Regions from separate parts of the Bradyrhizobium sp. WSM4873 genome, predicted to be linked through region 1. Evidence: predicted binding sites of a transcription regulator. Region 1 holds the regulator's gene; each other region holds the start of a gene.
The links. The regulator PhoB, encoded in region 1, activates phosphate uptake and scavenging genes when phosphate is short. The targets are predictions, from matches to a motif close to TGTCATNNANCTGTCAT.

Region 1 (7,332 bases):
TCGGACGAAAAGCTCTTCAGCATCGATGTGACCACATCGCGCGAGCAGGAGCATTGCGCTTTCAAGGGCAGCGGATTGAACACGCGCACACCGCGCTCGTGGAAGAGACGGTAGAGCAGCCGCTCGCCGGAGAGCTCGGGATCGATCAGCTCGACATCTTCGACGGTTTCGATCAGCGAGCGCGCCTCGACCCAGGCATCGTCTTCAGCGACGGCATGAACCTCGACGCCTTCGGGCGCATCGCCGGGATGCAGATCGGCCTGCCGCGCCCGCTCGGGCGCCTTCGGTAAAAACTGCATCAGCATGCCACCGGCACGCCAGCGATGCTTGCCTCCGTCGTTCGATCGCCATTCCTCGCCCACGGCGAGGCGCACGCGCGTCGGGATCTGCTCGGAGCGCAGGAAATATTCGTGAGCGGCGTCTTCCAGGCTGCCGCCGTCGAGCGCGACCAGGCCCTGGTAGCGGCTCATGTCGGGGCCCTGGTCGATGGTCATGGCGAGATGACCGTGACCCAGCAGCGCGCCGGAATCTTTTGCATCCCCGAGGCGCGCGGCGTCGTAGCGCGCATAGGCGCGCAGGCGATCCGGCGCCTGATAGTCCACGACCAGGAATGACACCGGACCATCGGTCTGGGCCTGCAGGATGAAGCGGCCTTCGAACTTCAGCGACGAGCCGAGCAGCGTGGTCAGCACGATGGCCTCGCCGAGCAGCTTGCCGACCGGCGCCGGATAATCGTGCTTGGTCAGGATCTCGTCGAGCGCCGGACCAAGCCGCACCAGCCGACCGCGCACGTCGAGCGCGTCAACCTCGTAGGGCAGCACGGCGTCATCGACGGGAACCGCGGATGGCGCGCGAACCGGGCCTTCGGGCCCGGTTTTCATGTCAGGGGATTGGGAAACCATGGCGCTTTATCTGGGGTCGGAAGGCGGAATTGGAAGGGGGGTTGGGGAACTGTACGAAGCAACCTCAACCTCCGTGTCGTCCCGGACAAGCGCTAGCGCAGATCCGGGACCCATAACCACAGGATTACGCTACTCCGCGAGATGACAACTCCGAATCCTCGCCAAACGACTTCCTGTGGTTATGGGTCCCGGATCGGCGCTCCGTTCTGGACAACGCTGCGCGTTGCCAGAAGCTGCGCTTGTCCGGGACGACGATCATATGTGAGGTGGCCGCCGGGATTCCAGCGAGATCACTTCACCGCGTCGAAGCACCAGGCCAGAATGCCCTTCTGCGCGTGCAGGCGGTTTTCGGCCTCGTCGAACACGACGGATTGCGGACCGTCGATCACCTCGTCGGTAACCTCCTCGCCGCGATGGGCGGGCAGGCAGTGCATGAACAGCGCATCGGGCTTGGCCAGCGACATCAGCTGGGCATTGACCTGATAAGGCTTGAGCACGTTATGGCGGTGCTCGCCTTCCTTGTCGCCCATCGACACCCAGGTGTCGGTCACGACACAATCGGCGCCGCGCACGGCGGCTTCGGCATCCGTGCCGAGCATGATCGGCGCGCCGGTCGCCTTGATGAAGTCGCGCATCGCCTTTTTCGGCGCGAGCTCTGGAGGCGTCGCGACATTGAGCTGGAACTTGAAGCGCTCGGCGGCGTGCGCCCAGGACGCCAGCACGTTGTTGTCGTCGCCGGTCCAGGCCACCGTCTTGCCCTCGATCGGGCCGCGATGTTCCTCGTACGTCATGAGGTCGGCCATCACCTGGCAGGGATGCGAGCGCCGCGTCAGGCCGTTGATGACCGGAACGGTGGCGTTCGCCGCAAGCTCAAGCAGGGCATCGTGGTTGAGGATGCGGATCATGATGGCGTCGACATAGCGCGACAGCACGCGCGCGGTGTCGGCGATGGTCTCGCCGCGGCCGAGCTGCATCTCGGCGCCCGTGAGCATGATGGGCTCGCCGCCGAGCTGGCGCATGGCGACGTCGAAAGACACCCGCGTCCGCGTCGAGGGGCGCTCGAAGATCATCGCCAGCGTCTTGCCTTCGAGCGGCCTGACCGGCTGATGCGCCTTCTGCTTCGCCTTCATCGCGGAGGACGCGGCCAGCATGCGCTTGAGCTCCGACAGCGGCAGCTCGTTGATATCGAGGAAGTGCTTCGGTGTTTTCTTGGGTGCTTTATCGGGCGACTTGCTCATCAGCTTGCCGCCCGCTTGTTGCCGGACAACGCAGTGCAGGCGCGCTCGAGCCGCATGACGCTGTCCTCGATCTCGGCTTCGGTGACGATCAAAGGCGGCAGGAAACGCACGACATTGTCGCCGGCGCCGACGGTGAGCAGCTTCTCTGCGCGCAAGGCGGCAACGAGATCGCCCGAAGGTACCACGGCCTTGATGCCGATCAGGAGGCCCTCGCCGCGCACTTCGCTGACGACATCAGAGTGACGGTCGATCACGGAGGCGAGCTTCTGCTTGAGCAGCAGCGACATCCTCTGCACGTGATCGAAGAAGCCGGGCTTGAGCATGACGTCGAGCACGGCGTTCGCAGCCGCGATCGCGAGCGGATTGCCGCCGAAGGTCGAGCCGTGCGAGCCCGGCGTCATGCCGGATGCCGCTTCCGCGGTCGCAAGGCAGGCGCCGATCGGAAAGCCGCCGCCGAGCGCCTTGGCCAGCGACATCACGTCGGGTTCGACGCCGAGGCGGCGGTACGCGAACAGATCGCCGGTGCGGCCCATGCCGGTCTGCACCTCGTCGAAGGCGAGCAACAGACCCTTCTCGTCGCAGAGCTGACGCAACGCCCTCAGGAAGGCGGGCGTTGCCGAACGCACACCGCCCTCGCCCTGGATCGGCTCGATCAGGATGCCGGCGGTCTGCGGACCGATCGCCTTTTTCACCGCCTCGAGATCGCCATGCGCAACCTGGTCGAAGCCCTCCATCGGCGGGCCGAAACCTTCGAGATATTTCGCCGAACCCGTCGCCGCCAGCGTCGCCAGCGTGCGGCCATGGAAGGCGCCTTCGAAGGTGATCATGCGATAGCGGTCGGGATGGCCCTTCGCGGCGTGATAACGGCGCACGACCTTGATCACGCATTCCAGCGCTTCGGCGCCGGAATTGCAGAAGAACACGAAGTCCGCGAAACTTTCATTGCACAGGCGCGCGGCGAGCTTTTCGCCGTCCGGGCTCTGGAACAGGTTCGACATGTGCCAGAGCTTGGTCGCCTGCTCCTGCAACGCCGCGACCAGCGCCGGATGGGCATGGCCGAGCGCGTTCACCGCCACCCCCGAGGTGAAATCGAGATAGCGCTCGCCATTAGTCGCGATCAGCCAGCAGCCTTCGCCACGCTCGAAACCGAGGTCGGATCTGGCGAAAACGGGGAGCAAATGCGGCGCTGCGCTGTTAGTCATGGCGGTCACTTGAATGTTGCGGACGGTGTGAGCGTGCATTGCGCAACGCACCATCGACCGGCCCGGAAAACGAAACGTGCCGCCTCTTGAGGGCGGCACGCGCGACTATCTTAGGCCTGGTGAAACGGGTGTCAATGCCGCCCGGAAAGCCTCGCGAAACGCTGAATCCGTAGTCTTGCGGTGCCGATTTTGCGGGATTTAGCCACGGAACATGTGGAAGCGAGTCGGCGGACTCTTGCGCGGGAGTCACGCCATATTGTAGCGTTTGGATTGTCAGATACGACATCTCGTGCAGTGGTTCTGATCTTTAAGTCCTTATGTACCGGCGTAAACGTTCGGGCGTTCAAGACGCGCCCGGCGAGCCTTAAGGGATTCTGGCGGCACGGGTTTTTGAAGGCTTAGGCATTCGCTGCGAGGCCCCAGGATGGCTGGCGCGCAGCGAGGGAAAGGGTGCAATGACGGTTTTGACCTGGTCCGATGATCGCGTCGAGCAGCTGAAAAAGCTCTGGGAGGCCGGACTTTCGGCCAGCCAGATCGCGGCGGAGCTCGGCAATGTGACCCGCAATGCCGTGATCGGCAAAGTGCACAGGCTCGGCCTTTCGGGCCGCGCCAAGAGCCCTTCGTCGGCAGCGCCCCGGCCGCGCAAGGCGCGCCCCGCGCAGCACATGATGCGGGTGAGCCGCCCGATCTCGCGCGGCAACACCGCACTGGCGCAGGCCTTTGAGGTCGAGGCTGAGCCGGATCCGGTCACATACGACAACGTGGTGCCGATGAGCCAGCGGCTGTCGCTGCTGGAATTGAACGAGGCGACCTGCCACTGGCCGGTCGGCGATCCCTCGAGCCCGGACTTCTTCTTCTGTGGTGGCCGTGCGCTGTCCGGCCTGCCCTATTGCGCCCAGCACTCGCGCGTCGCGTACCAGCCGGCGTCGGATCGGCGCCGCGCACCGGTGAAGCCGGGTCCGCGGTAATCACGGCAAGTCGTCGCGCGAAGACAGTTCAACAATTTCAGTGTCGTCCTGGCGAAAGCCAGGACCCATACTCCGAGCACGCAGTAGTCGTGCGGAAGGGGTCGCTCCGAGTCTTCGCCAAACCACGTTCGGTGGTTATGGGTCCCGGATCAGCGCTCGCTTCGCTCGCTTGTCCGGGACGACGTCGGAGAATTCGGGGACAGCTCGCCAGCAAACAAGCCTGCAACCCTACACCTGCTCCGCCTTGGCAAAACGATCATCCAGCGCGTAGCCGGCGCCGCGGACGGTGCGGATCGGGTCCTGCTCGCGGCCGAGATTGAGCAGCTTGCGCAGGCGGCCGATATGCACGTCGACGGTACGCTCATCGATGTAGATGTCGCGGCCCCAAACGCTGTCGAGCAGTTGCTCGCGCGAGAACACCCGGCCCGGATGCTCCAGGAAGAACTCCAGCAGGCGATATTCGGTCGGACCGAGATCGATCGGCCGGCCCGAGCGCGCCACGCGGCGCTTGTCGCGGTCGAGCTCGATGTCGCCAAAAGCAAGCACGGTGGCGAGCCGCTCGGGGCTCGCGCGCCGCAGCAGGCCTTTCACGCGCGCGAGCAGCTCCGGCACCGAGAACGGCTTGACGATGTAATCGTCGGCGCCGGTCGCAAGACCCCGCACCCGTTCGCTCTCCTCGCCGCGCGCGGTGAGCATGATGATCGGGAGCTGCTTGGTCTCGGGACGGGTGCGAAGCCGCCGGCACAATTCGATGCCTGACAGGCCCGGCAGCATCCAGTCGAGCACGATCAGATCGGGGATGTGCTCCTTGAGGCGAGTGTCGGCGTCGTCGCCGCGCATCACCGTCTCGACGTCATAGCCGTCGCCTTCGAGGTTGTAGCGGAGAAGCTCCGTCAGAGCTTCCTCGTCCTCAACCACCATAATGCGTGCGCCCATCGGGTCGTCGCTCCTTAAGTGTTCGGTACCGTGTTGGCGAAGGTCGTCATGTCGCCCTTCGGCCGCTTGTCGGTGATCGCCTGTCCCTCGATCATGTAGAACACGGTCTCGGCGATGTTGGTGGCGTGGTCGCCGATCCGCTCGATGTTCTTGGCGCAGAACATCAAATGGATACAGAACGAGATGTTGCGCGGATCCTCCATCATGTAGGTAAGGAGCTCGCGGAACAGCGAGGTGCAGATGGCGTCGACCTCCTCGTCGCCCTTCCACACCGCCATCGCCGCCGGCAGATCATGCGCGGCATAGGCGTCCAGCACCGACTTGACCTGCTGCTGCACGAGGTCGGTCATGTGCTCGAGGCCGCGAAACAGCTTGAGCGGATGGAAGTCCGTCTCCAGCGCCGCGACGCGTTTGCCCATGTTCTTGGCGAGGTCGCCGATGCGCTCGAGATCGGTCGCGACGCGCATGGCGCCGACGATCTCGCGCAGGTCGACCGCCATCGGCTGGCGGCGGGCGATGGTGAGCACCGCACGCTCCTCGATGCGCTTCTGCAGCGCGTCGAGTTCGGTGTCGATGGCGACGACGCGCTGGCCGAGCGGGACGTCGCGGCGGATCAGCGCGTCGACGGACTCGACGATCATGCGCTCGGCGATGCCACCCATCTCGGCGACCAGGCGGGTGAGTTCCTGGAGGTCGGTATCGAAGGCCTTTGCGGTATGTTCAGAACCCATGTCGCGTCTCCTAGCCGAACCGGCCGGTGATGTAATCCTGCGTGCGCCGGTCAGTCGGCGACGTGAAGATCTTGCTGGTGTCGTCGAATTCGATCAGCTCGCCGAGATACATGAAGGCGGTCTTGTCGGAGACGCGCGCCGCCTGCTGCATGTTGTGAGTGACGATCGCGATCGTGTAATCCTCGGACAGCTCCTGGATCAGCTCCTCGACCTTGGCGGTCGAGATCGGGTCGAGCGCCGAACAGGGTTCGTCGAACAGGATCACCTCGGGCCGCACCGCGACGGTGCGGGCGATGCAGAGGCGCTGCTGCTGGCCGCCCGAGAGCGACAGGCCGGAGGCGTTGAGCTTGTCCTTGACCTCGTTCCACAGCGCGCCGCCGCGGAGTGCCTTTTCGACGCGGCCGTCCATCTCGGACTTCGAGATCTTCTCATAGAGACGGATGCCGAACGCGATGTTCTCGTAGATCGTCATCGGGAACGGCGTCGGCTTCTGGAACACCATGCCGACGCGGGCGCGCAGCAGATTGAGGTCCAGCTTGCCGTCCAGGATGTTGGTCTGATCGAGCATGAGCTGACCGGTGGCGCGCTGGCCGGGATAGAGGTCGTACATCCGGTTGAAGATGCGCAGCAGGGTCGACTTGCCGCAGCCCGACGGACCGATGAACGCCGTGACGCGGTTGGCGCCGAGCGTCAGGTTGATGTTCTTCAGAGCGTGGTGCTCGCCGTAATAGAAGTTCAGGTTGCGCACGGTCACCTTGGGGGGCGCCTCCGGCAGCACCGGCGCGTGGGGCAGCCCACCGGCCGCGCTCATCGATACGGAAAGATCACTCATTTTGCGGTCCTCTCGGCGCCAAGGATGCGCGCGCCAATATTCAGGGCAAGAACGGTCAGCGTGATGAGCAGCGCCCCGCTCCAGGCCAGCTGCTTCCAGTAGGCATAGGGGCTCTGCACGAAGTTGTTGATGGTGACAGGCAGGTTCGCCATCGTCTTGTTCAGGCCGAGGCTGAAGAACTGGTTCGACAATGCGGTGAACAGCAGTGGCGCGGTTTCGCCGGCGACACGAGCGGTCGCGAGCAGCACGCCGGTGATGAGGCCGGAGCGCGCGGCGCGATAAGCGATCCGCTTGATCACCAGCGAACGCGGCAGGCCGAGCGCCGAGGCCGCCTCGCGCAGCGCGTTCGGAACCAGCAGCAGCATGTCCTCGGTCGTGCGCAGCACCACCGGGATCACGATGACCGCGAGCGCGAGCGAGCCCGCGATCGCCGAGAAGCCGCGCATCGGCACCACCACCGCGCCGTAGATGAACAGGCCGATGATGATCGAGGGCGCCGAGAGCAGGATGTCGTTGATGAAGC
Region 2 (7,332 bases), on a different contig from region 1:
AGGTCAGCGCCTTGTCGACGGCGTCGGGGGCAAGCAGTCCCGTGCTCTGCACCTCGCGGCCGAGCCCGCACAGCGTCTTCTCGTTGAAGATCGGAATCAGGCTCCGCGTCAGTCCCTCGTAGACGACGAGACGGACCGAGTTGGAGCCGATGTCGATGACCGCGACGCTCGAGCCGCGCTTGCGCGGCCGCTTCACGTCGACGATCCCGGATCAGGATTGATGACGTTCATTACGGCGCGTGAGGCGGCGCGGCGAGGATTCCTTGAGCGACTTACCACGGCCAGACAGACTCGGATTTGTCATGAAGTAGTTGTGGACGTTGAAAGGCTCCTCGCCCTTCGCGGTCTTCATACGCGTTGAGGACCCGTCCGGCAACAATTGCCAGCTCTGTTCATTGTCCTTGAGATTCGCGACCATGATCTGTTCGAGAACCTGCTGATGCACCGTGGGATTTTGCAGCGGACACAGCACCTCGACGCGGCGGTCGAGGTTGCGCGGCATCATGTCAGCCGAGGAGATATACACAGCCGCTTTCGCGCTCGGCAGGCCCTGGCCCATGCCGAAGCAGTAAATTCGGCCGTGTTCGAGGAATCGTCCGATGATCGACTTGACGCGGATGTTCTCCGACAGGCCGGGAATGCCGGGCCGTAGGCAGCAGATACCGCGCACCACGAGCTCGACCTGCACGCCGGCCTGTGAAGCCTCGTAGAGCGCATCGATGATGTCGGGGTCGACCAGCGCGTTCATTTTCATCCAGACCGCACCGGGCCGCCCGTGCCGTGCATGCGCGGTCTCGCCCTGGATGTGCTCGATGATGCGCTTGCGCAAGGTCAGCGGCGACACCGCCATCTTTTCCAGGTCGCTCGGCGCGGCATAGCCGGTGATGAAGTTGAACACGCGGGCAGCGTCGCGGCCGATGGTTGGATCCGAGGTGAAGTAGGAGAGGTCGGTGTAGATGCGCGCGGTCACCGGGTGGTAATTACCGGTGCCGGTGTGGACGTAGGTTGTGAGGCTGCCGCCCTCGCGCCGCACCACCATCGACAATTTCGCGTGCGTCTTCAGTTCGAGGAAGCCGTAGACGACCTGCACGCCGGCGCGCTCGAGGTCGCGCGCCCAGCGAATGTTGGCCTCCTCGTCGAAGCGGGCCTTCAGCTCGATCAGCGCGGTGACGGATTTGCCGGCTTCGGCAGCTTCCACGAGCGCGCGCACGATCGGCGAGTTGCTCGAGGTGCGGTAGAGCGTCTGCTTGATGGCGACGACGTCGGGATCGCGCGTCGCCTGCTGGAGGAACTGCACCACGACGTCGAAGGATTCATAGGGATGATGGACGACGAGATCCTTCTGCCGGATCGCAGCGAAGATGTCGCCGCCTTGCTCGCGCACGCGCTCGGGATGGCGGGGCACGTAAGGGGTGAATTCCAGATCGGGCCGGTCGAGGCGGGTGAGCTGCGAGAGCTCGTTCATGGCGAGCACGCCATCGACCAGGAACACCTCGTCGTCGGCGGTCGACAGCGCGTGCTGTACGAAGCTGCGCAACTGCTCCGGCATCTTGGCATCGATCTCGAGCCGGATCACCGAGCCGCGGCGGCGGCGCTTCAGTGCGGTCTCGAACAGGCGGACGAGATCCTCGGCCTCTTCCTCGATTTCGAGTTCGGAGTCGCGGATGACACGGAAGGCGCCCTGGCCGTGCAGATTGTAGCCGGGGAACAGGCGGTTGATGAACAGCGCGGTGGCCTGCTCCAGCGAGATCAGCCGAACCACCTTGCCCTCGGCCGGCAGGCGGATGAAGCGGTCGATCTTGCCGGGCATGCGGATCAGCGCGTTCATCTGCTTGCCATCGGCGGCGCGCGTGAGCTGGAGCGCGATGGTGAAGCCGAGGCTCGGAATGAACGGGAAGGGGTGGGCCGGGTCGATCGCAAGCGGTGTCAGCAGCGGGAACACGTTGCTGAGGAAGTAGTCCTCGACCCAGGTTCGTTCCGCCTTGGTGACTTCCTTGCCCTCGACCAGCACGATGCCCTCGTCGGCGAGCGTGCCGCGCAGGTCGCGCCAGATTGCCTGCTGGTCGGAGGCGAGCTGCGAGACGGTTCGGTTGATCAGCGCGAGCTGCTCGGACGGCGTCAGACCGTCGGGGCTGCGCTCGGCAATGCCCTCGCGCACCTGGGCCTTGATGCCGGCGACGCGGACCATGAAGAACTCGTCGAGGTTGTTCGCTGAAATCGACAGGAATCGCACCCGCTCCAGCATGGGATGGCTGGGATTGACCGATTCCTCCAGGACGCGGCGGTTGAAGTGCAGCCAGGAGAGCTCGCGATTGATGAACCGCTCAGGGTTCGATGCGATCGCAGGCGGGCCCTCGGCTTCCGGGGCTTTCTCTTTAACTTCAATAGCTTGCGCAGAATCCATCAGAAGTCGATCCATCCAGTTCGCCCCAATTTGCGACTTACGCGCAAAACCCGCGGGAGCATGTGTTAGAGCGATGACGTTTCGATGACATTGATGTTCCGCCGCCCGGCCGCGTCAAGCCGCCTTGGTCAGACATCCCGGAGCAGCCCGGCCGCCAGCGCCCTTGTGACGGGGCGGCCGAGGCGCAGGGCCTCGCTGTCCAGCAGGTCCACAGCCCGTCGGGCGGCGGCCGAGGACCGCTCCAGGCGAGTGGCGAGGTAGCTGACCACGCTCTCGTCCACCGCGAGCTGGCGGTCGGTGCAGAATTTGACGATCAGGCCGCGGAAGAGCTGGTCGTCAGGCGGCAGCAGCGAGACAACGGGGACGGCGCGGAGCCGCGAGCGCAGGTCGGCGAGTTCGATCTCGAGAGAAGCGGGCGCCTCGCGTCCGGTGAAGAGGACGTAGGCGCCGTCCTCGCGGGCTAGATTCATCAGATGGAACAGGGCGCGCTCGTCGAATTGCCCGGCCTTGGGATCCTCGACCACCAGCGCGCCAGTGGCGAGCGCAGCCGGGACGGCCTCGGCGGTCAGCCCATTGGCCGTGGTCGAGCGGGCGCCTGAAGCCTCGGCCCAGATCGCGGCGAGATGGCTCTTGCCGCTTCCTTCCGGGCCGGCCAGCCACATGATCCGATTCGGCCATTCCGGCCAGGCGTCGATGAGGGCAAGACCGGCGGCGTTGACGGGGCCCTCAAGGAAATTGTCCCGGCTCAGGCTCTCCGCATGCGGAAGCGAAAACGCCAATTGTCGGGGATGAACGTGGCCTGGCACGCTTGCTTTGCTCCGTGCCGGCGTGCCGGCTTCGTTTGAAGAGATGCGACTTAATCGAGCGGGAGTTGGCCTTTTGCGGGGCCGCTTCCCAACTCATTTGGCCTCGATCGTGCTCATGTGCCGCAACCACTCGACAAGATAGAGCGACACGGAGGAAAGCGTGAAGACCGTGACGAGGCCCATCAGGATGATATCATAAGGGCCGGCTTTGAAGCCGAAGGCGAGGGCGGCCAGCACCAGCGCCGCGAACGCCACCTGGGCCACAGTGTTGAGCTTGGATACCTTCGAGGGCTTCATCTCCACAGGCCGGTCGAACAGCCACGATATGATCACGGCAGCGACGATCATGATGTCGCGCGAGACCACCAGGATGACGATCCAGCGCGGAATCGCGCCCCAGATGCCCAGCGCCATGTAGATCGAGACCAGCAGCGCCTTGTCGGCGAGCGGGTCGAGCAAAGCGCCGAGCTCGCTCGTCATGTTGAAGCGCTTGGCAAGGAAGCCGTCGACCGCGTCGCTGATACCGGCGATCAGGAAGACGGCGAACGCCACCTCCATTTGGCTCGACACGATGGCCCAGACGATGATCGGGACCAGCATGATGCGGCCCAAAGTAATGATGTTCGGTATACTCACACGGCGCTTCCCGGCACCCGGCCTGACCTCGAATTCGGCCCTTTGGAGGCTGAACCGGTTGATATCTCTACATAGTATACGGAGGCGCGCCATGCGAGCCATTGCGCGTCCCCGGAATTCGACGTAACCAGCCGCAAACCCACTGGAAATCGGGCATGACCGACCGCAAAAACGGCCTCACTTACGCCGATTCAGGCGTCGATATCGATGCGGGCAACCGCTTGGTCGACCTGATCAAGCCGATGGTGCGCGCCACCGCACGTCCCGGCGCTGACGCCGAAATCGGCGGATTCGGCGGCCTGTTCGATCTCAAGGCGGCCGGTTTCAAGGATCCCATCCTGGTGGCCGCGACCGATGGCGTGGGCACCAAAGTCAAGATCGCGATCGAGACCGGCCTGCATGGCGGGATCGGCATCGATCTCGTCGCCATGAGTGTCAACGACCTCGTGGTGCAGGGCGCCGAGCCGCTGTTCTTTCTGGACTATTTTGCCTGCGGCAAGCTCGATCCGGAGGCGACCGCGTCGATCGTCGCCGGTGTCGCCGAAGGCTGCCGCGAATCCGGCTGCGCCCTGATCGGCGGCGAGACGGCCGAGATGCCCGGCCTCTACAAGGACGGCGACTACGACCTCGGTGGCTTTGCCGTCGGCGCCGCGGAGCGGGGCACGCTCTTGCCGCGCAAGGACATCGCCGCCGGCGATGCCGTGATCGGGCTCGCCTCGTCGGGCGTGCACTCCAACGGTTTCTCGCTGGTGCGCAAGATCGTGGAACAATCCGGCCTCGGCTTCGGAGCGCAGGCGCCGTTTGCGCCCGTCATGACGCTCGGCGGCGCGCTGCTGACGCCGACACGTCTCTACGTCAAATCCTGCCTGCGCGCGATCCGCGAGACCGGCGCGGTGAAGGGGCTCGCCCACATCACCGGCGGCGGCTTCACCGACAACATTCCGCGCGTGCTGCCGAAGCATCTCGGAGTCGGTATCGATCTGGCGCGCCTGCCGGTGCTGCCGGTGTTCAAATGGCTGGCCGCGCAGGCCGGCATCGCCGAGCTCGAAATGCTGCGGACCTTCAATTGCGGGATCGGCATGATCGCGATCGTCGAGCCGGACAAGGTCGAAGAGGTCGTCGAGGTCTTCGCCGATGCCGGCGAGACCGTGGCACAGCTCGGCACTGTGATCCCGGCCGAGGGCGAGCACCGCGTCGTCTATAACGGCCATCTCGATATGGCGCTGTAGTGACCGGCGCTGTGATGAAACGCCGCGTCGCCATCCTGATTTCCGGCCGTGGCTCCAACATGGCTGCGCTGGTCAAGGGCGCGGCCGCGCCGGATTTTCCGGCGGAGATTTCGCTCGTCATCTCGAACAAGGCCGATGCGCAGGGGCTGGAAAGGGCCAAAGCGAGCGGCGTGAAGACGCTGGTGATCGAAAGCAAGCCGTTCGGCAAGGACCGCGCCGGATTCGAGAAGGTGCTGCAAGCAGCGCTCGATCAGCACGGCATCGAGCTGATTTGCCTCGGCGGCTTCATGCGCCTGTTCACGGCCGAATTCACCAAGGCGTGGTACGGGCGGATGCTCAACATCCATCCCTCGCTCCTGCCGTCCTTCCCCGGTCTCGACCCGCACGGCCAGGCGTTGCGCGCCGGCGTCAAGCTGTCCGGCGCGACAGTGCACTTCGTGATCCCCGAGACCGACGCCGGCCCGATCGTGATGCAGGGCGCGGTGCCTGTGAGCGATCACGATACCGCGGCCACGCTGTCGGAGCGTATCCTCGAAGTCGAGCACCGCATCTATCCCGCAGCACTGAGCCTGCTCGCGACCGGCAAGGTCCGGATCGAGGGCGATGTGTGCAAGACCGCCGGCAGCGGGCCGTCGGAGAATTTTCTGGTTGCGCCGTTGGTGCGGTGAAGCGCCGTCGCACTCGGAAACTTCCCATCCCAAACAAAAACCCCCGGCAGAGCCGGGGGCAACGTCATGATCTCTTGCGCAGACCGCGAGAGAAATCAGGAAACCTTGAGGTTCTCCGCGGATGCCTTGCCGCGGTTCTCCACGAGGTCGTATTCAACCACCTGATTTTCATTGAGGGTCGAGAGTCCGGCGCGCTCGACGGCGGAGATGTGGACGAAGACGTCCTTGTCACTGCCGTTCGGCTTGATGAACCCATAGCCCTTGGTCGGGTTGAACCATTTGACGGTGCCCTTTTGCGGCATCCTCAGTCTCCTCCGCTAGATACAAAAACGACGCGGCCGCTTTTCGCGTGCCACGCCACAAACGGGCTTCCGGTAGTCTGTTCGAGTCTTGAGTCTCAATGTCGCGAAACGCACAGTCGAGCGGCCAATTCCGATTGTGTCCGATATTGCAACATGAAAATCGCCCGTTAGCAAGCCGCGCGCGAATTTCAAGAGCCCGACCGGAGTACCCGACCGCAATTTGCGACCTGTGGCCGCGGAACCACAATCGGAAGCAATGCCTTTGCCTGGACGCGCCAGCCGGTTGACCCTCAGTAACAGTTCGGCACAAATCGCGGCACGCGTGCGCCGCTCCTGTTGCATTTTTGCGCGCCGCTCTTTGCTTCGGGATTTGTCGCCATGTGCTGCATTTCGCAGCCCTCAGAGACACGGCAGGCGATCAGGCTGAACCGCGTCCGCTGGATCGCGGCTGCCGTGGCGTTTGCTCTCATCATGGTGCTGTCGACAACATCAGGCTTTGCGCAAAGTCCGACGCCCACGCCGACCCCGACACCCACGCCGTCACCGACGCCGATTCCGATGCCGACAGCGACCAATCACGACCAGTCGGCCGGCAACAGCGCGCTCAATCTCGGCTCGAATTTCCTGGAGCGGCTCGGCAACCAGGCGTCTGGCGGCGTCAACCGGGCGTTTCGGACCAATCCCGGCGGCGGCGGCGCATCGGCGAGCACGGAAGATCCGCGCTACCGCACCTGGTTCGAGGGCTACGGCATCTCGGTCCGGACAGATGCGCAAGGAGACTTTGTCGGCGACAAACGCAAGACGTTTGGCGGTGTCGCAGGCTTTGGCGCGCGGCTCGCGCCGGGTGTCAATCTCGGCTTCTCCGTCGACCAGAGCAACACCGACATCGACGTGCCGCTCGCACTTCAATCCGCGACGCTGGACCTGACGCAACTCGGCTTCAGCGGCTCTGTCGACAAGGGTCCCTGGACCTGGGCGTTCGCTTTGGTGCACGGCTTCGGCAAGGTCCGCTCCAGCCGGGATACCGGCCTGGGACTTGCGACCGCAGGTTATCGTGCCGCAGTCGACGGCGCGCTGACCGAGATCAGCTATTACTGGACCAAGGACCAGATGCGCATCGTGCCCAAAGGCGCACTGGAATATGTCCGCGCCACCAGCGTCGCGTTCCAGGAGGTTGGCGGCCTCGATCCACTCAATGTCGGCTCGACGGCGCTCTCGCGCGGGCGGGTCATGATCGGAGCCGAGGTCGGGCGCTACTTCATCTTCGACCAGAAGATCCTGGACCTG
Region 3 (7,332 bases), on a different contig from region 1:
GGCGGTGATGGAGGTGAGGGGAAGGGCGGCGGCCTGCGCGAACGACAGGCTCTTCGGCTTGTTGCCGACGATACGCTCGTCGACAAGGTGGAATTCGGAATTGGTACCCTGGCGCAGGATCGAGCCGGCGTAAAATACCTCATCGCCCGGCTTGAACAGCGAGACGTCAGGCCCCACGGCATCGACCACGCCTGCCGCGTCATAGCCCAGAATCTTGGTCTCGCCCTCGGGCGGGGCGGCGCGCTTGCGCACCTTGTAGTCGACCGGATTGGCCGAGATCGCCTTTACGGCGACGCGGATATCACGGCCCTTGGGTTCGGGCTTGGCGGTCTCGAAATCGAACAGCGCGTCCTGATCCTCGATCGGAAGCGATTTCTTGTAGCCGACGGCCTTCATGGCTTGTCTCCTTCGAAAGTGTTGCAGGTGCTGGGTCCCGGGTTCGCGTTTTTTGCGCGCCCCCGGGACGACAGGCGAGACCTAGAACGCGAACTGCGTCCGCATCGCGACCGCATCGAACTTCGAGCCGACATCGGCGGTCGAGATCGGCGAGGCCTGCCTTGACACCGTGCCATGCAGATAGTCCAGCATGAAACGGACGTTGCCGTTGACGTACCAGTTCAGCGCCGCCGTGTAGACGGTCTGCCGGCCGCCCGCGATGCCGGTGGCGGTCCCGAGCTGATCGTTGAGGTCGATCGTGGAGAAGCGTCCCGCGACTTCCCACGCGCCCCAGCCGCCGCCCTCGAGCGAGAACGGGTGCGCCGGCTTGACGCCGCCATAGGCCGCATTCGCCGCATTATAGCTGCGACCCTCGCCCGTCAGCACGTAGCCGGCCTGCGCGTAGCCGCCCTGGAATTTGAGGCTCGGCGCACCCAGCGGCGGCAGGCCGGTGTTGGCGCTGCGATCGATGTTGTACCAGAAATACTCGCCTTGCAGGATCAGTGGTCCATAAGTGGCGGCCGCTTCGACGCTGTAGACCTGCGCGCCGGAGGCATTGGCGATTGCGCCGGTCGTGGCGAGCGCCGTGGGATCGATGCGCAGTTCCGGACGATCGTTAAGCGTCACCGTCTGCGCACCCGTCACCATGTTGCGCGACGGCTGGATCAGCCATTCGGCATTGCCGCCGAGATGGACTGAGTAGTCTTTGCCGCTGACGACCTGGCCGGCAACGCGGGCGACGGCGCCATACTGCTCGGAGGCACCGTTCGGTGCTGCGCTCGACGCCGAATGGATCGCGCCGGTCGAGGGCCCCGTGACGTAGCCGCCGATCCAGAGCTGGTCGTTGTACCAGCGCGTGCCGACAGCCGAGCGGAAGTCGCCCGCGGCGATGCTGGTCGCGATGATGCCGGCCGAGGCGCGCTCCATGAACATGATGTCGTTGGAGCTCGTGGCTTCATCGAGAGTGTAGGGCAGGTCCATGATGCCGCCTTCGATGGCCATCTTGCCGCCGAACGGTTTCAGGCCGGTATAGCTGAGATAGGCGTTCTCGATGCCGGAGACGCCGCCGCCGGGCAGCGAACCCGGAGCTGCGCCGCCAAACCCGTCGGAGGAGCCGCCGAAGTCGTAGACCAGCGCGAAATTCCAGTCGTTGAAGAACTTGCCGGCGAGACCGATGCGCGCGCGGCGGACGTTCTCGCCGCTATCGAGTTTCTGCGGCACGGTTGCGGCCGTGTTGGGCCGATAGTCGTAGCCGCCGGCGTCCCAATGCACGCGACCTGTGATCCCGACGCAGTTTGCCCCATCGGCAGTGCAGATGGTCGGCCGATTGTTCGGCATCGTCACGAGGACGCCGGAGGCAGGCGCCGGTCCCTTGAGCGGGATCGCCGCGTTGGCGTTGGCGACGACGGCCTTCGCTTCGGACCGCGCCTCAGCTTTCGCATCCGCCTTGGCTTCGGTCCTGGCCTTTGCTGCAGCGGCAGTGTTCGCCGCGGTCTGGCTCTGGAGCTTGTCGAGCTTCTGCTCCAGCATCTTCAACTGCTGCTTCAGGAGCGCGATCTCCTGGTCGCTGCTGCTCGCCGATTGAGCCTGGGCCTGCGAGGCTGCCAGCGCGGCGGCGAGACCAATCGCTGTGGCTGCAATTCTTGTCCTGCTCACGTCATGACTCCATCGGTTGACGAACTTCCCAAGTCGCTGGCGGAGAGCCTAGGTACGATCGATGACTGCTCCGCGACGCTGCGCCCGGTTGCGCGGTTCCCACTGGTGTAAATTCGCCGCAACCGAATCCGCCTAGCACCACCATGCAAGATGACGCACATCATGCCAATCGGCAGCCCCGGCAAATTGTAATTTCGCACGCAGAGCTTGCAGGCGGGACACACCAAAAAGGGGGTCGAATATCGCGCCGGGCGCCCTTCTATTGGCGGGCGAACGCGCCTATATTCCGGCGTCTTTTCCAAGAGGTAGGAATGTTTCGATCGACCTGGAGCGCCGTCGTCACGGCACTGTGCATAGCCTTTTCGGCCAATTTCAATCCGGCCGCCGCGCAGGACCGCCGAGTGCCGTCCTCGCCCGCCGAACTGCGGCTGTCCTATGCGCCGATCGTGCAGCGGGTGCAGCCGGCGGTCGTCAACGTCTATGCCGCCAAGGTGGTGCAGAATCGCAACCCGCTGCTCGACGACCCGATCTTCCGCCGCTTCTTCGGCGTGCCCGGCCAGCAACAGGAACAGGTGCAGCGCTCGCTTGGTTCGGGCGTGATCGTCGATGCGTCGGGACTCGTTGTCACCAACGTCCACGTCATCGAAGGCGCCGACCAGGTCAAGGTGTCGCTGTCGGACAAGCGTGAGTTCGAGGCCGAGATCGTGCTGAAGGACTCTCGCAGCGATCTCGCGGTGCTGCGCCTGAAGGACACCAAGGAGAAGTTTCCGGCTCTCGAATTCACCAATTCAGACGAGCTGATGGTCGGCGACGTCGTGATGGCGATCGGCAATCCCTTCGGCGTCGGCCAGACCGTGACTCACGGCATCATCTCGGCCTTGGCGCGCACGCAGGTCGGTATCACCGACTACCAGTTTTTCATCCAGACCGACGCGGCGATTAATCCTGGCAATTCCGGCGGCGCGTTGGTCGACATGAACGGCAGGCTCGCGGGCATCAACACCGCGATCTATTCGCGCTCCGGCGGCTCGCAGGGCATCGGCTTCGCGATCCCCGCCAACATGGTGCGCGTCGTCGTCGCCTCCGCGAAGGGCGGCGGCAAGGCGGTGAAGCGACCCTGGCTCGGGGCGAAATTGCAGGCGGTGACGCCGGAGATCGCCGAGAGTCTCGGCCTGCGTTCGCCGACCGGTGCGCTGGTCGCAAGCGTCGTTCCGAACGGACCGGCGGCCAAGGCCGGGCTGAAATCCTCCGACCTGATCGTCTCGATCGACGGCCAGACCGTGGATGATCCAAACGCCTTCGACTATCGCTTCGCCACACGGCCGCTCGGCGGCACGGCGCAGATCGACGTGCAGCGCGGCGGCAAGCCGGTCAAGTTGACGGTGGCGCTGGACGCCGCGCCCGATGCCGGCCGCAACGAGCTCGTCATCACCGCGCGCTCGCCTCTCCAGGGCGCGAAGGTCTCGACCATCACCCCGGCGCTCGCCGACGAGCTGCATCTGGACGCCGACACCGAAGGCGTCGTGGTCACCGATCTCGGCGGCGACAGCGCGGCCGCGAATGTCGGCTTCCAGAAGGGCGATGTCATCCTGGCCGTCAACAACCAGAAGATCAGCAAGACCAGCGATCTCGAAAAGGCGGCGGCCGAGCGCCAGCGCATCTGGCGCATCACGCTGGTGCGTGGCGGCCAGCAGATCAACGTCACGCTGGGCGGATGAGTCCGAAGCGACCACAGGAGACGCCAACTCTCTTCGCCGCGGCGGGGCTCGATCACGAGGCTCCGCATCCGCTGCCGGATCGGCTGCGGCCGCGCGCGCTTTCGGAGGTCGTCGGCCAGGATCACATCCTGGGTCCCGACGGCGCGCTGACGCGCATGCTGGAGACGCGCACGCTGGGCTCGCTGGTGTTCTGGGGCCCGCCCGGCACTGGCAAGACCACGGTCGCGAGGCTGCTCGCGGACGCCACCGATTTGCATTTCGAGCAGATCTCCGCGGTGTTCTCCGGCGTCGCCGATTTGAAGAAGGCCTTTGAGGCCGCGCGCGCACGCCGCGAGATGGGCAAGGGCACGCTGCTGTTCGTCGACGAGGTGCATCGCTTCAACCGCGCCCAGCAGGATTCGTTTCTGCCCGTCATGGAAGACGGCACGGTGGTGATGGTCGGCGCCACCACCGAAAATCCGTCCTTCGAGCTCAACGCGGCGCTTCTGTCCCGGGCGCGCGTGCTGGTGTTTCGCTCGCTCGACGCGGCCGCGATCGAAAAGCTGTTTGCGCATGCCGAGGAGATCGAGGGCCGCAAGCTGCCGCTCGACGAGGAAGCGCGCGCCGTGCTGGTGCGCATGGCCGATGGCGACGGCCGCGCGTCGCTGACGCTCGTCGAGGAAGTCTGGCGCGCCGCGCGCAAGGACGAGATTTTCGACGCCGCGCAGTTGCAGGAGATTTTGCAGCGCCGCGCGCCCATCTACGACAAGTCGGCCGACGGCCATTACAATTTGATCTCGGCGCTGCATAAGTCGGTGCGGGGCTCCGATCCCGATGCCGCGCTGTATTATCTCGCGCGCATGTTGGACGCCGGCGAGGATCCGCTGTTCCTGGCGCGCCGTGTCGTGCGCATGGCGGTCGAGGATATCGGGCTTGCCGATCCGCAGGCGCTGGTCATCGCCAACGCAGCCAAGGACGCTTTCGACTTCCTCGGTCACCCCGAGGGCGAGCTCGCGATCGCGCAGGCGGTGGTCTATCTCGCCACCGCGCCGAAATCGAATGCCGTCTACACCGCCTTCGGCAAGGCGATGCAGGTCGCAAAGCAGGCCGGCTCGCTGCTGCCGCCGAAACATATCCTCAACTCGCCGACCAAGCTGATGAAGTCGGAAGGCTACGGCGCATCTTACGAATACGACCACGACACGCCCGACGCCTTCTCCGGCCAGGATTACTTCCCGGAAGCCCTGGGCCGCCAGACCTTCTACGACCCGCCGGACCGCGGGTTCGAGCGGGAGATCAGGAAGCGGCTGGATTATTGGGCCAAGTTGCGCAAGGAGCGGGGTGGCTGAAGCCAAAATCGCCATTTCGCCGTGACGCGAGGCCGCTTTTGAGCTAGGCAGGCACCATGAGCCGCCGCATCAAAAGAACCGATCCAAAGCCCCGTTCGCGCGATGAGCGCAAGGAGGCGCGCCCGTTCCAGGCGCGCAGCGCGAAGCCTGCTGGGCTGCGGCCGGGCGGCAAGCCGGGCGCGAAGGCGCCGCGCTTTGCCAGCGAGCGCGTCGAGCGGCGCGCGCCCAAAGCCGAACCGGAAAAGGCTGCACCGGCAAAGCCCGTCGAGGCATTGCTGCCGACCAAAGTGCAGACCGTCAAGGTGACGGCCGACGAGAACAACATGCGCGTCGATCGCTTCCTTGAAGCGCACTTTCCCGGCCTGTCGTTCTCCCACATTCAGCGCGTCGTTCGCAAAGGCGAACTGCGCGTCGACGGCAAGCGCGTCGACAGCAAGGACCGGCTGGAGGAGGGCCAGAGCGTCCGCATTCCGCCGCTGAAGCTCGACACGCCGAAGGCACCCAACCCGCAGTCGGAGGCGGCGCAAAAGACACTTGCGGCGCTGAAGGAGATGACGATTTACGAGGACGACGACGTTCTCGTGCTGAACAAGCCGGCCGGACTTGCCGTGCAGGGCGGCTCGGGCATGACGCGACACATCGACCAGATGCTCGAGGTGATGCGCGACTCCAAGGGCCAGAAGCCGCGCCTCGTGCACCGCATCGACAGGGAGACGTCGGGCTGTCTCCTGATCGCCAAGACCCGCTTTGCCGCCTCGCATCTGACCGGCGCCTTTCGTTCGCGGTCGGCGCGAAAAACCTATTGGGCGCTGGTACCGGGGCTACCGAAACCGAAGCAGGGCCGCATCTCGACATTCCTTGCCAAGGAGGAGAGCGAAGACGACACCATCATGCGCATCGCCCAGCATGGCGACGAGGGCGCAAGCCACGCGGTCACGTACTATGCGGTGGTCGAGACCGCCGGCAACAAGCTGACCTGGGTGTCGCTGAAGCCGGTGACGGGGCGCACCCACCAGCTGCGCGCCCACATGGAACATATCGGCCACCCCATCGTCGGCGATCCCAAATATTTCAATATCGAGAACTGGCAACTGCCGGGCGGCCTGCAAAACCGGCTGCACCTGCTGGCGCGCCGCATCGTCATCCCGCATCCCCGCGGCGGCTTCATTGATGCCACCGCGCCGCTGCCGCAGCATATGCAGCAGTCATGGAACCTGCTCGGGCTCGATGCGAGCCGGTTTGATCCGATCGAGAACGCGCCGGAAGAGTAATCAAGTATGGCGCGCAAGTTGGCTGGCTACGTTCATTCGTACCGCCTTGCGAAACCGGTCAGACGCCACTGCTACGGTTGCGGCTCCGAAATTCGTACGAGGTAGCCCAAGAACAGGAAAAGCAGCCCGTCTCGCGCCAGATCGCCATGAGCAAAGCTTAGCATTGCCACGAAAAGGAAACCCATGAAGGCAAATCTGGCCTCGGCTCGTTCCAGGCGAGCGGTCATGGCAAGCGCTCCAAGCGCTATAAATCCAAGCAGCACGCCAGCCAGCCATCGAACTCAATGACAACCTGGGCAAGGCTGAGGTGGGTTTCCATGCCTAGGCACGTCATCTGGGTGAAGCTCGAAAGGCCGTGACCAAAGATCCCCGCGCGAGGTATCGCGCTGGCTACGTCGCTGATGAGCTTCTTTCGTGTCAGGACAGAATTATATTGTTTTAGGTCGCCGCACGCCGCTGTGCCGGCCTCACCTCGAGGACCGGCCTCAGCCTGAGGACCGGCCTCACCCCGAGGACCGACCTGAACCTGAGGACCAACCTCACCCCGAGGACCGAGCTCGCCCGGAGCGCCCACCTCAGCAGGAGAGCCCACCTCAGCAGGAGGAGACGCCGATATGGCGACGGCGAGACGCTCGGCGGTAGCGACGCGAGTATAGTACCCGGCGGCCCAGGAGGTCGAAACCACCAAGATGGCGACGAGTGCCTTAGCTCGCGTGCGGCGAGAGATAGCAGCTTCGCAGGCTAACGTGCATAGCAGCGCCACAATGGAAAAACGCAGGAGTGACGCCGCCAAGATGGCAAATACCACGCCGGCAGATATGTAGCCGATAACCAACCATAAGCGATTGAGGTGTGAGGCGACGAGACCAGCCAGCAGAAGAGCAAAGCAAACGGAAATCTGGGCCGGAGCGGCATCAAAAGTGC
Region 4 (7,332 bases), on a different contig from region 1:
ATGGCCTGGAGCATCCTGTTCGTCGCCGGTCTGCTTGAGGTCTCCTGGGCGATCGGCCTCAAATACACCGAGGGATTCACCAAGCTCGTTCCGTCGGTCCTCACGCTTGGCGCCATGGCCGGCAGCATCATCCTGCTCGGGCTCGCCCTCAAATCGCTCCCGATTGGAACCGCTTATGCAGTCTGGACCGGCATCGGCGCGGTCGGTACCGCGACACTCGGCATCATCCTGTTCGGCGAGCCGGCCACCGCGTTCCGCCTCGCCAGCATCGGGCTGATCGTCGCCGGGATCGTCGGACTGAAGCTGGTTACCTGAGGAAGATCTTGACCGCCCACCAGCTCAGCGCGGCGACGATGGCCGAGGCCGGCATCGTGATCACCCAGGCATAGACGATCGAGCTGGCGACGTTCCAGCGCACCGCCGAGAGGCGGCGGGCGGCGCCGACGCCGACGATGGCGCCGGTGATGGTGTGGGTGGTCGAGACGGGAACGCCGAGGAAGGTCGCCATGAACAGGGTCGCGGCACCGCCGGTCTCGGCGCAAAAGCCCTGCATCGGGGTCAGCTTGGTGATGCGCAGGCCCATGGTCCGAACGATGCGCCAGCCGCCCATCAGCGTCCCCATCGCCATCGCGGCCTGGCACGAGAGCACCACCCAGAAGGGGACGAAGAATTCGCCGCCGAGCTGGCCCTGCGAATAGAGCAGCACGGCGATGATGCCCATGGTCTTCTGCGCATCGTTGCCGCCATGGCCGAGCGAATAGAGCGAGGCGGAGGCGAATTGCAGGATGCGGAAGGCGCGATCCACGGCAAAGGGCGTGGAGCGCACCGATGCCCAGGAGACGATCGCAACCAGCATCATCGCGAGCAGGAAGCCGACGAGCGGAGACAGCACGATGGCGATCACCGTCTTGGACAATCCGCTCCAGACCGCCGCCGAAAGGCCGGCTTTGGCTACGCCTGCACCAAACAAGCCGCCGATCAATGCGTGAGACGAGGACGATGGGATCCCGAGTGCCCATGTCACCAAGTTCCAGACGATGGCGCCGACGAGCGCAGCGAAAATCACCTGAGCATCCACGATCGCGGGATCGATGATGCCGGTGCCGATGGTCTGCGCGACGTGCAGCCCGAACACCATGAAGGCGACGAAATTGAAGAACGCGGCCCAGAACACCGCGTATTGCGGCCGCAGCACGCGGGTCGAGACGATGGTCGCAATCGAATTGGCGGCGTCGTGCAGGCCGTTCAGGAAGTCGAACAGCAGCGCGACAGCGATCAATCCGACCAGGACGGGAAGACCCAACGCAACATCCACGGCGTGGCCCCTGCCCTAAACTTGCTCGATGACGATGCTGTTGATCTCGTTCGCGACGTCGTCGAAACGGTCGGCGACTTTCTCGAGATGGTCGTAGATCTCCGCGCCGACGATGAAATCCATCGCGTTGCCGTCGCGATGCTTGAGGAACAGTTCCTTCAGCCCGATATCATGGAGATCGTCGACACGGCCTTCCAGCTTGCCCAGTTCTTCCGTGATCGCAGTCAGCATGGCCACGTTCTGACCGATCTTCTGCATCAGCGGCAGCGCACGGCCGACCAGATTCGCGCATTCGATCAAAAGCCCGCCGATCTCCCGCATCGGCGGCTCGAAGCTGCGGACCTCGAACAGCATCACGGCCTTGGCGGTCTGCTGCATCTGGTCGATGGCGTCGTCCATCGAGGTGATCAGGTTCTTGATGTCGCCGCGGTCGAACGGGGTGATGAAGGTGCGGCGCACCGCCGTCAGCACCTCACGGGTGATGTTGTCCGCATCGTTCTCGAACTGGTTGACGCGCTGGCAATAGACCGGCGTCTCCTCGCCCCCGTTGAGCATGCTCTGGAGCGCGATCGAGCCCTGGATCACGGTCTGGGCGTGGCGGTCGAACAGGTCGAAGAACCGTTCTTCCTTGGGCAGGAAAGCGCGAAACAATCGCATCATGGGAGAGAAACTACCGGTTGGATAATGGCCTGGCCCAGGCGGGCCGTCATGAAACTGTCATAGACCATTTTCGATCCACGCGCGTGCCACCTCACGCCCGTGGAGCCGGATCATCCACCGCTTTCGCGCATCAACCCATCTTCCATTATATCAATGACTTACAGCGATCGCCGGAAGTAATGCGCGATTTCGCCGATGACGCCACGGCGGAAGGTGAGCACGCAGATCACGAAGATCGAGCCCTGGATCACGGTCACCCACTGGCCGAACCCCGCCAGATATTGCTGCATGGCGATGATCACGAAGGCACCAACCACGGGACCGAACACGGTTCCGAGTCCGCCGACCAGCGTCATCAGCACGACTTCGCCCGACATCGACCAGTGCACGTCGGTGAGCGAGGCATTCTGCGCCACGAAGACTTTCAGCGCACCGGCAAAGCCGGCCAGCGTGCCCGAGAGGACGAAAGCCAGGAATTTGTACTGATCGGTGCGGTAACCCAGCGAGATCGCGCGCGGCTCGTTCTCGCGGATCGCCTTGAGGACTTCGCCGAACGGTGAGTTGATGATGCGGAAGATCAGCAGGAAGCCGGCGAGGAAGCCGACCAGAACCACGTAGTAGAGCACGGTCGGCTTGGTCAGATCGAAGACGCCGAACATGCGTCCCTGCGGGATGCCCTGGATGCCGTCTTCACCATGGGTGAACGGCGCCTGGAGGTAGATGAAGTACAAAAGCTGCGATAGCGCCAGCGTGATCATCGAGAAATAGATGCCCTGGCGGCGGATCGAGATATAGCCCGTGATGAGCGAGAGCACGAAGGCACCGGCGACGCCGACGAGGATTCCGAGTTCGGGCGGCAGCGCCCAGACCTTCAGCGCATGCGCGCTGCAATAGCCGGCCGTCCCTAAGAACATCGCATGGCCGAAGGACAGTAGACCGCCGTAGCCGATCAGGAGATTGAAGGCGCAGGCGAGCAGCGCGAAGCACAGCGCCTGCATCACGAAGAACGGGTAGACCCCCGTGAATGGCACCGAAGCCAGCAGCAGCGCCATCACCACGAACACGATCATCTCATCGCGGATCGAGCGCGGGGTTACCGGCAGCGTGTCGTCCGTCAAGGCTGTCATATCAGGCCGCCCTTCCCGTCAATCCCGTTGGCTTCACCAAGAGCACCAGCACCATCAGCACGAACACGACGGTGTTGGAGGCCTCGGGGTAGAAATACTTGGTCATGCCCTCGATCACACCGAGCGCAAAGCCGGTGATGATGGAGCCCATGATCGATCCCATGCCGCCGATCACGACCACCGCGAACACCACGATGATGAGGTCGGCGCCCATCAGCGGCCGCACCTGGTTGATCGGCGCCGACAGCACGCCGGCAAGCGCGGCCAGGCCGACACCCAAACCATAGGTCAGCGTGATCATGCGCGGCACGTTGACGCCGAAGGCGCGCACCAACGTGGGGTTTTCAGTCGCGGCACGCAAATAGGCGCCGAGCCGCGTCTTCTCGATCAGGAACCAGGTCGCAATACACACGATCAGCGAGAAGATGACGACCCAGCCGCGATAGATAGGCAGGAACATGAAGCCGAGATTCATGCCGCCCTTGAGCTGGTCCGGAATGGCGTAAGGCATGCCAGAGGAGCCGAAATAGTTCTGGAACACGCCCTGCACGATCAGCGCAATGCCGAAGGTCAGGAGCAGGCCGTAGAGATGGTCGAGCCCCGTCAGCCATTGCAGCATGGTCCGTTCCAGGATCATGCCGAAGATGCCGACGATGATCGGCGCGAGCAGCAACGCCCACCAGTAGTTGATGCCGCCGATGTTCAGCAGGAAGTAGGCGACGAACGCGCCCATCATGTAGAGCGCACCGTGGGCGAAATTGATGATGTTGAGCATGCCGAAGATCACGGCAAGCCCGAGACTGAGCAGCGCGTAGAACGAGCCGTTGATCAGTCCCACCAGTAGCTGAGCGTAAAGAGCCTGCATCGATCCCGCACCCGGTCCCTTCGGCGTTCCCTGAAAGTCGCCCGCAGGCCTGATGGCCTGCGGGCGGTTAGCTTACTTCTTCAACAGCGCGCACTTGCTCTCGGACAGCGGCGTGAAGGCCTGGTCGCCCGGCACCGTGCCGACCAGCTTGTAGAAGTCCCACGGTCCCTTGGACTCGGAGGGCTTCTTCACCTCGAACAGATAGGCATTGTGGATGGTGCGGCCGTTGGGCTGGATCTCGCCCTTGCCGAACAGATCGTCTTCCGTCGGCATCGACTTCATCTTCTCGACGACCTTGGCGCCGTCATGCGGGTTGCCGCCGAGCGCTTCCAGTGCCTTGAAATAGTGACGCACGCCCGCATAGACGCCGGCCTGCACCATGGTGGGCGGCGCATTGTTCTTCATCTTCTCGGCGAAGCGCTTCGAGAACGCCCGGGTCTGGTCGTTCATGTCCCAGTAGAAGGTCTCGGTGAAGTTGAGGCCCTGAGCGGTCTCGAGCCCGATCGCCTTGACGTCGGTGAGGAACAGCAGCAGCGCCGCGAGCTTCTGGCCGCCCTTGACGATGCCGAACTCGGCCGCCTGCTTGATCGTGTTGGTGGTGTCGCCGCCGGCATTGGCAAGGCCGATGATCTTGGCCTTGGAGGCCTGCGCCTGCAGCAGGAAGGACGAGAAGTCCGGCGTGTTCAGCGGGTGCTTGACGCCGCCGACCACCTTGCCGCCGTTGGCGGTGATGACCGCGGTGGTGTCGCGCTCCAGCGCCGCGCCGAAGGCGTAGTCGGCGGTCAGGAAGAACCAGGTGTCGCCACCGGCCTTCACCAGAGCCTGGCCGGTGGTGTGGGCCAGCATGTAGGTGTCGTAGGTCCAGTGCACCGTGTTGGGCGAGCACTGCGCGTTGGTGAGGTCCGAAGTCGCAGCACCCGAGTTGATATAGACGCCGTTCTTTTCCTTGACGACGTTGTTGACCGCGAGCGCCACGCCGGAATTCGGTACGTCGACGATGAGGTCAACCTTGTCGACGTCGAACCATTGCCGCGCGATCGCGGTGCCGATGTCGGGCTTGTTCTGGTGATCACCAGAGATGATGTCGATCTTCCAGCCCTTCGCGGCCAGGCCGGAATCTTCAATGGCCATCTGCGCGGCGAGCGTCGAGCCCGGTCCGCCGAGATCGGCATAGAGCCCGGACTGATCGGACAGCGCGCCGATCTTGACGGTCTTGTCCTGCGCGAAGGCTGCACCGGCGGCGGTCACGGCCAGCGCCGTGCCGAGCAGAAACGACGCAATCGACTTTGTCATCATGCTACTTCCCTACGAATCTTTTTGTTGGCAGTTCTAGACACCGAGATAGGTGTGGAGCTTGTCCATGTTGGCGGCAAGCTCCGCATTGGAAAATCCGTCAATGATCTTGCCGTGCTCGACCACGTAATAGCGGTCGGCGACGGTGGATGCGAACCGGAAGTTCTGCTCGACCAGGAGGATCGTAAAACCCTCCTTCTTGAGCCGCGCAATGGTGTGGCCGATCTGCTGGATGATGACGGGCGCGAGACCCTCGGTCGGCTCGTCCAGCATCAGGAAATTCGCGCCGGTGCGCAGGATGCGCGCGATCGCGAGCATCTGCTGCTCGCCGCCGGAGAGCTTGGTCCCCTGGCTGTTGAGCCGTTCCTTCAGGTTCGGAAACAGATCGAAGATCTGCTCGAGCGGCAATCCGCCGGGACGCACCACCGGCGGCAACAGCAGGTTCTCCCGCACGTCGAGGCTGGCGAAAATTCCCCGCTCTTCCGGGCAGAACGCGATTCCCATCCGCGCGATCTTGTCCGAGGTCGTGCGGATGATGTCCTGGTTGTTGAACTTCACCGAGCCGGTGCGCTTGCCGATGATGCCCATGATCGACTTCAGCGTGGTGGTCTTGCCGGCGCCGTTGCGCCCGAGCAGGGTGACGACCTCGCCCGCGTTCACGTCGAAGTTGATCCCGTGCAGGATGTGGGACTCGCCGTACCAGGCTTCCAGGTTGCGGACCTGGAGGAGGTTGCCGCCGCTCGCAGCCTTTGCGGGAGCTTCCGCCGTTGCAGTCTCAGCCATGACCGGCTCCCAGATAGGCTTCCTTGACGCGTTCGTCCTTGGTGAGCTCGCTGTAATGGCCCTGCGCGAGCACCTGCCCGCGCGTCAACACGGTGATGATGTCGGAGAGATTGGCCACGACGCTCAGATTATGCTCGACCATCAGGATGGTGTATTTCGCGGAGATGCGCTTGATCAGCGCCGCGATCTTGTCGATGTCCTCGTGGCCCATGCCGGCCATCGGCTCGTCCAGCAGCATCATCTCGGGGTCGAGCGCGAGCGTGGTTGCGATCTCCAGTGCGCGCTTGCGCCCGTAGGGCATCTCGACCGCGGGCGTATTGGAAAACTCGCTGAGGCCGACATCGTTCAACAGCTCGCGCGCGCGATCGTTGAACTGGTTGAGCACGGATTTGGAGCGCCAGAAATCGAAGGAGCTGCCGTGCTGGCGCTGAAGCGCGACGCGGACGTTTTCCAGCGCGGTGAGATGGGGAAATACCGCCGAAATCTGGAACGAGCGAACCAGTCCCAGGCGCGCCACGTCGGCGGGCGCCATCGCGGTAATGTCCTGCCCCTTGTACAGGATTTTTCCGGCAGACGGTTTGAGGAACTTGGTCAAAAGATTGAAGCACGTCGTCTTGCCGGCGCCGTTCGGGCCGATCAACGCGTGAATGCTCCCACGGCGAACCTTGAGCGCAACGTCGCGGACGGCGAAGAAGCCCGCGAACTCCTTGGTCAAGCCTTCCGTTTCGAGAATGAACTCATCGGCCAAACAGTTTTCCCCCTGCCCGCACAACGCGCGTGGCTATCCTTGTTGCTTCGGCTTTCCGGAGGCCTTGGAGCCACTCCCTGAAGCCCATCCGGAACGCCGCCTCCGGGCGCGGAATATGCCGGAGGTGACGGGGGTTAGGCAAGGCGGAAAGCTGAGCAGGTCAGGCCTCCGGCCGGGAGACTTATGCTCCCTTAGTCGGACGTGTTTTGATGTCGCGCCTGCCCGGCCTCCCGGTTCGCAAAGCGCCGGTCATCAAGCCGTCGTTAACGGTCTTTCGTTCCATGCGCCAGCCTTCATGGAAAATTTTCCCGCGGCGAGGATCATGCGCGGGTTTCATGCGTCCGGAATTTCTATTCGTCGGGAATATTGTCTTGGATTTTGCAAGCGCCGCTCCTTCCGTGGTCAAGTCGATCAGGCAGCGTGATCTCCTGAACACGTGGCTGCGGCTCTATGCGCGCGAGCAGACGGCCCCGGCGATCTGGGAGTACCAGCCTGCGCGGCTCGAGGAAGAGCTCTCCGATCTGATCTATTATACGGTGGA

Region 2: AC0L21_RS01185 (RNA degradosome polyphosphate kinase) is a predicted target of PhoB. The motif match lies at 2,478-2,494, and genes of this name have one in related genera.
Region 3: AC0L21_RS22315 (OprO/OprP family phosphate-selective porin) is a predicted target of PhoB. The motif match lies at 2,153-2,169, and genes of this name have one in related genera.
Region 4: AC0L21_RS01540 (DUF47 domain-containing protein) is a predicted target of PhoB. The motif match lies at 2,020-2,036, and genes of this name have one in related genera.

What each region holds. Positions count from the first base shown of each region.
Region 1 is NZ_JBVVPS010000040.1:44,183-51,514, reverse strand. Features, by position in the region: gene AC0L21_RS33295 (Hsp33 family molecular chaperone) at 1-902, opposite strand, end outside; gene argF (ornithine carbamoyltransferase) at 1,193-2,140, opposite strand; gene AC0L21_RS33285 (acetylornithine transaminase) at 2,140-3,342, opposite strand; gene AC0L21_RS33280 (GcrA family cell cycle regulator) at 3,798-4,310, shown strand; gene phoB (phosphate regulon transcriptional regulator PhoB) at 4,539-5,246, opposite strand; gene phoU (phosphate signaling complex protein PhoU) at 5,261-5,977, opposite strand; gene pstB (phosphate ABC transporter ATP-binding protein PstB) at 5,988-6,809, opposite strand; gene pstA (phosphate ABC transporter permease PstA) at 6,806-7,332, opposite strand, start outside.
Region 2 is NZ_JBVVPS010000001.1:236,622-243,953, reverse strand. Features, by position in the region: gene ppx (exopolyphosphatase) at 1-196, opposite strand, end outside; gene AC0L21_RS01185 (RNA degradosome polyphosphate kinase) at 212-2,404, opposite strand; gene AC0L21_RS01180 (P-loop NTPase family protein) at 2,533-3,210, opposite strand; gene AC0L21_RS01175 (CDP-alcohol phosphatidyltransferase family protein) at 3,304-3,846, opposite strand; gene purM (phosphoribosylformylglycinamidine cyclo-ligase) at 4,002-5,075, shown strand; gene purN (phosphoribosylglycinamide formyltransferase) at 5,090-5,743, shown strand; gene AC0L21_RS01160 (cold-shock protein) at 5,839-6,045, opposite strand; gene AC0L21_RS01155 (autotransporter outer membrane beta-barrel domain-containing protein) at 6,424-7,332, shown strand, end outside.
Region 3 is NZ_JBVVPS010000017.1:93,411-100,742, reverse strand. Features, by position in the region: gene AC0L21_RS22320 (zinc-binding alcohol dehydrogenase family protein) at 1-396, opposite strand, end outside; gene AC0L21_RS22315 (OprO/OprP family phosphate-selective porin) at 478-2,091, opposite strand; gene AC0L21_RS22310 (DegQ family serine endoprotease) at 2,403-3,809, shown strand; gene AC0L21_RS22305 (replication-associated recombination protein A) at 3,806-5,137, shown strand; gene AC0L21_RS22300 (RluA family pseudouridine synthase) at 5,194-6,408, shown strand; gene AC0L21_RS22295 (hypothetical protein) at 6,480-6,635, opposite strand; gene AC0L21_RS22290 (collagen-like triple helix repeat-containing protein) at 6,653-7,332, opposite strand, start outside.
Region 4 is NZ_JBVVPS010000001.1:318,782-326,113, forward strand. Features, by position in the region: gene sugE (quaternary ammonium compound efflux SMR transporter SugE) at 1-315, shown strand; gene AC0L21_RS01535 (anion permease) at 308-1,315, opposite strand; gene AC0L21_RS01540 (DUF47 domain-containing protein) at 1,331-1,975, opposite strand; gene AC0L21_RS01545 (branched-chain amino acid ABC transporter permease) at 2,134-3,102, opposite strand; gene AC0L21_RS01550 (branched-chain amino acid ABC transporter permease) at 3,104-3,967, opposite strand; gene AC0L21_RS01555 (ABC transporter substrate-binding protein) at 4,040-5,263, opposite strand; gene AC0L21_RS01560 (ABC transporter ATP-binding protein) at 5,297-6,043, opposite strand; gene AC0L21_RS01565 (ABC transporter ATP-binding protein) at 6,036-6,791, opposite strand; gene AC0L21_RS01570 (hypothetical protein) at 7,127-7,332, shown strand, end outside.